Regions from separate parts of the Streptomyces sp. NPDC048288 genome, predicted to be linked through region 1. Evidence: riboswitches for the same ligand, from Rfam matches in the RefSeq annotation. Region 1 holds a riboswitch; each other region holds the start of a gene.
The links. A riboswitch is a leader RNA that binds a small molecule or an ion and turns the genes downstream of it on or off. The one in region 1 is predicted to bind cyclic di-AMP.
Positions count from the first base shown of each region.

Region 2: it holds a riboswitch for cyclic di-AMP, as region 1 does, so the genes downstream of both, ACGFZS_RS46085 (M23 family metallopeptidase) here and ACGFZS_RS43305 (transglycosylase family protein) in region 1, are expected to answer to the same signal.
Region 3: it holds a riboswitch for cyclic di-AMP, as region 1 does, so the genes downstream of both, ACGFZS_RS26415 (peptidoglycan DD-metalloendopeptidase family protein) here and ACGFZS_RS43305 (transglycosylase family protein) in region 1, are expected to answer to the same signal.
Region 4: it holds a riboswitch for cyclic di-AMP, as region 1 does, so the genes downstream of both, ACGFZS_RS14440 (transglycosylase SLT domain-containing protein) here and ACGFZS_RS43305 (transglycosylase family protein) in region 1, are expected to answer to the same signal.

Region 1 covers NZ_JBICZD010000017.1:63,942-66,135, reverse strand. Annotated here, with positions in the region: gene eno (phosphopyruvate hydratase) at 1-21, opposite strand, end outside; gene ACGFZS_RS43305 (transglycosylase family protein) at 385-1,071, opposite strand; cyclic di-AMP (ydaO/yuaA leader) riboswitch at 1,076-1,276, opposite strand; gene ACGFZS_RS43300 (transglycosylase family protein) at 1,474-2,194, opposite strand, start outside.
Region 2 covers NZ_JBICZD010000021.1:54,010-56,203, forward strand. Annotated here, with positions in the region: gene ACGFZS_RS46080 (M16 family metallopeptidase) at 1-576, shown strand, start outside; cyclic di-AMP (ydaO/yuaA leader) riboswitch at 779-942, shown strand; gene ACGFZS_RS46085 (M23 family metallopeptidase) at 955-1,710, shown strand; gene ACGFZS_RS46090 (GntR family transcriptional regulator) at 1,908-2,194, shown strand, end outside.
Region 3 covers NZ_JBICZD010000007.1:343,323-345,516, reverse strand. Annotated here, with positions in the region: gene ACGFZS_RS26415 (peptidoglycan DD-metalloendopeptidase family protein) at 164-1,111, opposite strand; cyclic di-AMP (ydaO/yuaA leader) riboswitch at 1,117-1,277, opposite strand; gene ACGFZS_RS26410 (alpha-galactosidase) at 1,596-2,194, opposite strand, start outside.
Region 4 covers NZ_JBICZD010000003.1:673,243-675,436, forward strand. Annotated here, with positions in the region: cyclic di-AMP (ydaO/yuaA leader) riboswitch at 1,041-1,236, shown strand; gene ACGFZS_RS14440 (transglycosylase SLT domain-containing protein) at 1,242-1,739, shown strand; gene ACGFZS_RS14445 (HAD family hydrolase) at 1,835-2,194, opposite strand, start outside.

The DNA.
Region 1 (2,194 bases):
GTCGATGGACGGCACGAGCATCTCCTTCTTGGGATGTGACGCTGGTTGTGCGGGGCGCACGCGGGCCTTGTCGGCCCTTGCTCAGCCTTGCGACTAGAGCCTAACCGCCCCGGGGCCGTCGGCCGTCGACCGACCGTCCCGTGGACAAGGACAGACGGTATCTATTGTTCACCCTCGGAACAAAGGGGGGCCGGATGAAGAACGGGAGAAGAACCGGCCAAAGAGAAACCCCGCCCCGGTGCGTACGGGGGAAAACGCACCGAGACGGGGGCCCGTGGGGGACGGGGGTGACCCTCACGTGGTCCCCACTATGAGGACCACGGTTGTGAGAGGGCTGTGGTTCAGCTGGGCGCCCCGTATTTCTTGCGGGGCTCCGCCTGTGTCCTACTTCAGGTGCAGCTGCTGGCCGGGGTAGATGAAGTCGGCGTCGTCGACGATGTCCTTGTTCAGCTTGAACAGCGCCTGCCAGCCGCCCTTGACCTTGTGCTTCTCGGCGATCGAGCTGAGGGTGTCGCCCTTGACGACCTTGTACTCGCCGTCGCCCTTCTTGACCTTCTTGCCGGTCGGGGTGGTGACGGTCTTCTTGGCGGCCGGACGCTCGGCGGAGCGGGAGGCGGCCTGGGTGTCGGTCGAGCGGGTGCTGGTGCTGGTGCTGCCGCTCGACGAGTTGGAGGAGCCGGTGCTGCCGCCCGTGTAGGCGGCGCTGGACAGGCCCGTGCCGCAGACCGGCCAGGCGCCCTTGCCCTGCGCGGCGAGGACCTTCTCGGCGATCGTGATCTGCTGCGCCTTGGTGGCCTGGTTGGCCTGCGCGGCGTAGGCGGTGCCGCCGTACGCGGCCCAGGTCGAGGCGGAGAACTGCAGGCCGCCGTAGTAGCCGTTGCCGGTGTTGATGGACCAGTTGCCGCCGGACTCGCACTGGGCGACGGTGTCCCACTCGGAGGCGGTGGCGGCGGAGGCGCTGCCGGCCGCCATCAGCGGGGCGGCGACGGCGACGCCGGTGACCCCGGCGACGGCGATGGCGCGGACGGCCTTGGACGGACGGCGGTGCTTGCCCTTGCCGGAAAACAGCATGGATCGATCCCCTCACCGACGCCTGCGAGGTGAGCTGTCGGGTTCGGGCCGGTTGAGTTGCCCGGCCGCACACCTGTCTGTCGGTGCGCGGCTTCACCCCGAGCCGGTTCCGGCGGCCTTTCGGCCATGAGGCCCCTGAGGGCTCAACTGCCGGACCCGGCACTTACCTTGGGTCCCCCGCTCCTGCCTACGGCGCTTGACGCGACGACTGTTCCCGGACGGCCGCTGGCAGGACTCGGCGTTGCGACGGCCGGGGCTCGTGGTGACGAGCGGCCTTGACCGTAAACAGGGCATCAGGTGAATTTCAAAGATGATCAGGGCTTCTGAGACTCATCCCACACTTTCACCAAACCGGACATTCAACTCGAAGCGGGGCGTCAACTCCCGCTGCTTTTCGCCCGATTAGCTGCTGAGTTTCAGGGTCTGACCGGGGGCGATGGCGTTCGGGTCGGCGCCGATGTCCGCCTTGTTCGCGGCGTAGAGCGCGCGCCATCCGCCGTCGAGGTCAAGGGAGTCGGCGATGGAGGCGAGGGTGTCGCCATCCCGGACGGTGTAGGTGCCGCTGTCGCGGGAGGCGTGACGGCCGGAGGAGGCGGCTTCCTGACCGTTTGTCGCGCTTTCGTCCGCCGAGCCGCCGCGGTGCTTGCCGCCGGTGCTCGCGGTACCCGTGTCGACCAGGCTCCAAGAGCCGCCGGTCTGCCACGAATTGTCCGAGTCGTCACTCTGGGGCACGACGGGGTTCTCGTCGGCCTTCGAGGTGTCGGACTTGGAGGATTCCGACTTGTCCGTCTTGGTGGATTTGCTCGGGGTGTCCGTCTTGGAGTCGCCGCTCGCGCTCGCGCTCGGGGAAGGAGTGGCGGAGGCGTCCCCGGAGTCAGTGCCGTCCGAGGAGGAGTCGGAGCCCGAGGAGGAGGAGTCCGACAGCCCGGAGGACGAGTCCGACGAGTCGGAGGAACCGGACGAATCATCCGATCCGTCACCACCCGGGTCGACGTTCACCGAGGCGTCGTCCGACGAGAGCCCGGCGAGCAGGGCACAGGTCCGCCAGGGCTTGGTGCCCTGGTCGGCGAGGATCTTCTCGGCGACCGCGATCTGCTGCGAACGGCTCGCCAGGTCGGGCGTG
Region 2 (2,194 bases), on a different contig from region 1:
GTCGGCCCCGACCGGCACGACCGGGTCTGGCCCGCCCAGGTGCTCGGCACCTACTGCCTGGGCGGCACCCTCACCTCCCGCCTGGACCGCGTCCTGCGCGAGGAGAAGGGCTACACCTACGGCGTCCGCTCCTTCGGCCAGGTCCTGCGCTCCGCCCCCGACGGCACCGGCGCCTCGATGCTCGCCATCAGCGGCTCCGTGGACACCCCGAACACCGGTCCCGCCCTCCAGGACCTGTGGACGGTGCTGCGCACCCTCGCCGCCGAGGGCCTGACGGACGCCGAGCGCGATGTGGCCGTGCAGAACCTCGTCGGCGTGGCGCCGCTCAAGTACGAGACGGCGGCGGCCGTCGCGGGCACCCTGGCCGACCAGGTCGATCAGCACCTGCCCGACGACTTCCAGGCCACGCTCTACCGGCAACTGGCCGCCACCGGCACCGTGGAGGCCACCGCGGCCGTCGTGAACGCCTTCCCGGTGGACCGTCTGGTGACCGTCCTCGTCGGTGACGCGGCACAGATCAAGGAGCCCGTCGAGGCCCTCGGGATCGGCACCGTCACGGTCGTCGCCGCCGAGTAGCCGGACGGCGGACACGCGCGCGTGCGAGGGCCCTGGTGACCGTGGTGTCACCAGGGCCCTTAAATGTCCGAATTGGGGCGGAGGTTGCCTGTCTGCCCTGTGGGATGCGCTACAAAAAACGTGATCCGTTTGGGCATTGAGAGCCCGCCCTCATAGGTTCTTCCGGGCTGTCCGTCAGGCAGTGCGCCGCGCCCGCGGCACCGGACAGCCATCGCCGAGTCCCCGTACGGCGCGAGCCAGGGGAGCCGGGGACCCACGTCGTCCCTGGGGTGAATCGGGCGCCCGCGCGAGCCGCGAGGGGGCCCGTAGGAGACCTTCCTGCTCCGAACCCGTCAGCTAACCCGGTAGGCGAGAGGGAAGGAAAGGACCAGCCTCTACATGGCGTTCATGTGCGCCTCCGGGAAGCACCGTCGTCCCGGCCGGGTGAAGCGCACCACCGCGCAGGCCGCCGGTATCGCGGCTCTCACCACCACCGGTGTCATCGGCACCGTCTCCGCAGCCCCGGCGCTCGCCGCCGAGAACTCCGTCGAGCAGACCGGCCTCACCCCGGTCATCACGGTCAGCGACACGGTCGCCGACCAGATCGACGCCCAGGCCGCCGCGCAGCAGGCCGCCGCCGACCGCAAGGCCGCCGAGGAGGCCGCGCGCAAGAAGGCCGTCGCGGAGGTCAAGAAGGAGCGCGCGGCCAAGGCGCGCGCCGCGCGGGAGGCCGAGCGCAAGCGGCTCAACGCCTTCGTCGCGCCGATCTCCGACTCGTACGTCTCCACCGGCTACAAGACCGGCGGCTCCCTGTGGTCCTCGGGTGCCCACACCGGCATCGACTTCCACGCCGCCAGTGGCACGGTCGTGCACGCGGTCGGCACCGGCACGGTCGTCTCCACCGGCTGGGGCGGGGCCTACGGCAACCAGATCGTCATCAAGATGGCCGACGGCATGTACACCCAGTACGGCCACCTGTCGTCCATCGGCGTCTCGGTGGGCCAGAAGGTCACCCCGGGCCAGCAGATCGGTCTCTCCGGGTCCACGGGCAACACGACCGGCCCGCACCTCCACTTCGAGGCCCGCACGACCCCCGAGTACGGCTCGGACGTCGATCCGGTCGCCTACCTCCGCAAGCACGGCGTGAACGTCTGACGCGGACGGTGTGAGCACCGCGAGATCTTCCGAAGCCCCGGCTCCCGAGCCGGGGCTTTCGCCGTTTTCGCGCCCTTGCTGTCCAAAATATATCCATGGAATCCGGCCCCCCGTCGGAAATTCCCGCTCATTGCAATAGAGTCACGGAACGGGCGCCACTCGGCGGCGTTTCACGGGGATTAAGACGGAGGTCGGTCATGCGTATTCCGGCGCACTCGGTATGCACGGCGATCCGGGACGACATCGTCGCGGGTGTCTACGAGCGCGGCAGCCGGCTCACCGAGGAACTCCTGGCCCGCCGCTACGGCGTCTCGCGCGTCCCCGTCCGCGAGGCCCTGCGCACGCTGGAGGCCGAGGGCTTCGTGGTCACGCGCCGGCACGCGGGCGCGTGCGTCGCCGAACCGAGCGAGCAGGAGGCCGCCGACCTGCTGGAGATGCGCCTGCTGCTGGAGCCGCTGGGCGCCTCCCGGGCCGCCCAGCGCCG
Region 3 (2,194 bases), on a different contig from region 1:
ACATGGAAAGCGCTTGCATGCAACGGGATCACTCTGCCGCCGCACCGCCTTCGTTGTCGATGCCCTGAACACTCCCGCCACGAGAACGCAACGTGCCGAAGGCCGGACCCGGGGATCGGGGGTCCGGCCTTCGGAGTGTGCGGCAGGGCGGCGGGGCGTCGGATCAGCCGACGGCGAGACCCTTGGAGCGGAGGTAGGCGACCGGGTCCACGTCCGAGCCGTAGTCGGGGGTGGTGCGGATCTCGAAGTGCAGGTGCGGGCCGGTCACGTTGCCGGTCGCGCCGGAGAGGCCGACCTGCTGGCCCGCGGTCACGGTCTGGCCGACCGAGACGGAGAGGGCGGAGAGGTGGCCGTACTGCGCGTAGTAGCCGTCGGCGAGCCGGATGACGACCTGGTTGCCGTAGGAGCCGCCCCAGCCGGCCGTGACGACCGTGCCGGCGCCGACGGCCTTGACCGGGGTACCGGTCGGGACGACGAAGTCGACGCCCGTGTGGTAACCGCTGGACCACATGCCGCCGGCCACGTGGTAGCCGGTGCCGACGGTGGCACCGACGACCGGGAGGCTGAAGCCGGAGGCGTTCGCCGCGGAGGCGTCCGCGGAGGACGACGAAGAGGACGAAGGGGATGAAGAAGACGGCGCGGGCGACGAGGAGTCGGAGGCCCGCGCCTCGGACCGGTAGCCGGAGTCCGTGGTGTCGTCCGTCGTCGTGGCGCGGCGGCCGTCGAGCGTGAGCTTGAGACCCGGGTGGATCAGCGAGGGGTTGTCGCCGACGGCCTGCCGGTTGTCGGCGTAGAGCCGGTGCCAGCCGCCGCTGACGTTCTGGTCACGCGCGATCTTCGAGAGATAATCGCCGGGGACCACCGTGTAGGTGCGGTGCGCGGAATGCGCGGCGGCGGACTTCCGTACGGCCGCCGTCTTCTTCATTGCCGACTTCTGGACGCCCGGCAGCGACTGCGCGGCCTTTTCGGGAACGGACTGCGCGGTGGCCGCGTGGGCGCCGGCGGCCCCCATGAGCGGCAGCGCCAGCGCGGCGCCGCCGGTTCCGGCGACGGCCATCGAGCGGGTGAATCGCTGGGCCTTGGGACGGCGGTGCTTACCCTTCGCGGGCATGGCGCGTTTCCTCTCCGGCGCCTGCGGGGTGAGCTGTCGGGTTCGGGCTGGAGCTGCCCGGCCACACGGGAACGCGTGACTACACCCCTAGCCGTCCCGGGAACCGGAACAGGCGGTCATACCTGGTGGGTCCCCCGCTCCTGCCGGGCACGGGTGAGTGTGTGTGGGGACTCCGGACGGCGGCAGGATTCGGCGTTCCGTCCGGATGCGTGGCGAACGTAAGCGAGCAGGACGCACCCGGACAAGCGACTGGTTCCCTCTGTCCGAGTTTCGCTTGATCCGTTACGGGACATCACGGTCACCCTCCGTGAATTCCATCGGCCCGCGTTTATCAATTCCTCAGCGAAAGCCGAGAATTACGTGAACATGACGCGCGACGGACGGTCACGAATATGACGCTCCTCACGCACTCGCCCATCACTCCCCTTTATTCCAGAGCGAGTTGGAATGAAGGGGAGCGAAGACGCCAATTCGGACAGAAGACTCAGATGCGTCGCAGCCGGAGAACCGTCGCATCCAGGTCGCCCTTCAGGCCGGTGCGCAGACCGTGGTGCAACAGAACGGCACCCCGGTGCACTTCGCCCGTTTCGCGGCATTCGTACGACGCGGTCGGGTCGAGCCCCCGCAGCCGCAGCGCCGGCGCCGGCTCGCCGTAGCTCTGCGCCTGGAGCCAGGCGAGGACGACCGTCTCGTCGCCGAGGGTGTACTGCACGGCGCTGAGCCCGCCGGTCGGCGGCCGCAGCCGGAACTGGTCGCCGCGCTGCACCAGCGGCCGGATCTCCTTGTAGAGCTCCACCCAGCGGCCGGCCTCGGCGAGCTCCTCCTCGGTCCACTGCGAGAGGTCGCCGCCGACGCCGAGCGCACCGGCCATGGAGCTGACGAACCGGAAACGCAGCGAGCTGACCCGGCCGTTGAGCTGGTGGTTCGGGCTGTCGGTGACCCAGGCGGACATCACCCGCGCGGGGTGGATCTGGCTGAAGCCGTGCTGGATGGCGAGCCGGTCCAGCGGGTCGGTGTTGTCGGAGGTCCACACCTCGTCGGTACGGCTCATGATGCCGAGGTCGATCCGGCCGCCACCGCCGG
Region 4 (2,194 bases), on a different contig from region 1:
CACGGTTTGTCGATAGGTCGCTGCCATCACTCAAGTCAGCGTATCCGGTCAGGTTTCGATCACCGAGGGCGCCCACCGTTACACCCCGGGCGCTATCGGATCACGACCGGTATGTTTTTGATCAGCTGATACGACCTGACATCCACTGACTTAACAGGAAGTGCTGGCGGTTGTCCCGAACCGCGGCATAGGCCGTGTCCCTGAGCGGCACCGCCGGGTCCGGGTCGGGCGGGTCCGGGTCCGGGTCGGGCGGGTCCGGCGGCAGAGTCGCGTCGGGGAGCGACCGCACCTCCTCCGGGCGACATCACCTGCCCGGGGGTACCCCTTCCGCCACCGGCGGAAGCCGACGGGCACACATCATGCCCGCCCGGGCCCCCTCCCGCGTTCACGGGACGGCCCACGAGGACCTCCGCACGGACGAGACCGACGCCACCTTCGGCACCTCCCACCACCGCGGACACTTCACCATGACAACGACCGGCCCCGCAGCGGGGGTTCCGCCTCATGGCGGACACGCACGCGCCGGAGGGGACCGGCCCACCACTCGGCACGACGTGACCAGGATCACGCACCCGCCGAGAGCGACCCTTCCCTTCATCGGGCGCGAGCGACCGGGGCATTCACCCCTAAAGTCCGAAATCATCCGCAATGCAAAAAGTCAGACTACATGCGAAATCACCCGTGACGCGGGTCACTTTCTCACCCCTAAAGGGGCATTTCGCACGAATGAGAATGGGTCCACTTTCGGCCCGACCCAGAGATGAGCGGATTCCAGGAAATCCCTCATGTCCGATTTGACTTAATTGCGGGTTCGTGAAGTAGGTCACGCGGGGTCAGATGCCACATATCACGTAAGGCGACCCTTCCTTCCCTTTCCCTGTGGGCGAGTTGAGGGTTGGCAACCGCAAAGGATCAAGCACCCCATACGTCGCAGATCAAGGTCAATCAGTTCTTTATGTGAATCTGACACTTGTTCCGGACATGTGCTCTCGCATACGTTCCCGCTCGCCGGGCGGACGCCGAATCCTGCCGCCGCCCGTCGTGACCCATTGACGAGTCCATTCGCACGGCAGGAGCGGGGGAACCAGGTAAGCCGCCGTACCGGGCGACCGACGTCATCGACGGACGTCGTACCGGAACGGCTAGGGGTGAAGTCGCCTCGCCTTCGGGCGGTGCGGCCGGGCACTCCCCGGGCCCGAACCCGACAGCTCACCTCGCAGGCGACGGAGAGGAACTTCGCCATGTCTGCTGCCGCTCAGAACCGCCGTCCCCGCCGTAACCGCATCGTCCGCGCGCTCGCCGCCGTCGGCACCGGCGCCGCCGTACTCGCCCTCCCGCTCATCGGGGCGACCGCCGCCTCGGCCGCCGTCGCCTCCGCCCCCACCGCCACGACGCCCTCGACGACCCTTGCCGGGTACCCGAACAACCTCGACGGCTGGATCCGGGAGTCGCTCGCGATCATGGCGGAGAGGCACATCCCGGGCACCTACAACGGCATCTACCGCAACGTGATTCGCGAGTCCTCCGGCAACCCGCAGGCGATCAACCTCTGGGACTCCAACGCGGCCAAGGGCATCCCGTCCAAGGGCCTGCTCCAGGTGATCGACCCGACGTTCAAGACCTACCACGTGGTCGGCACGTCGTTCGACATCTACGACCCGGTCGCGAACATCACCGCCGCCTGCAACTACGCCGCCGCGCGGTACGGCTCGATCGACAACGTCCACGGCGCCTACTGATCACCGAGGTTTGAGGCGGCCCGAGCCGCTTAATGGCGTCCGACGGCCTTATGGCCTCATGACGTCATGACCTCGTGGCCGTATGGGCAACAGCGTTACGGGAACAGTCCTTCGAGGACGACGGCGATTCCGTCGTCCTCGTTCGACAAGGTGATCCGGTCGGCCACCGCCTTGAGTTCGGGGTGGGCGTTGGCCATCGCCACCCCGTAGGCCGCCCAGTCGAACATGGGGATGTCGTTGGGCATGTCCCCGAAGGCGATGGCCTGTTCGGGGCTCAGTCCCAGATGGTCGGCGGCCAGCGCCAGCCCCGTCGCCTTGGTCACCCCGCACGGCTGGAGTTCGACGGTTCCCGGCCCCGACATGGTGACCGTGGCGAGCGACCCGACCACCGCGCGGGCGGTCGCCGCCAGCTCGTCGTCGGACAGGGTGTGGTGGCGCAGCAGCACTTTGCTGAT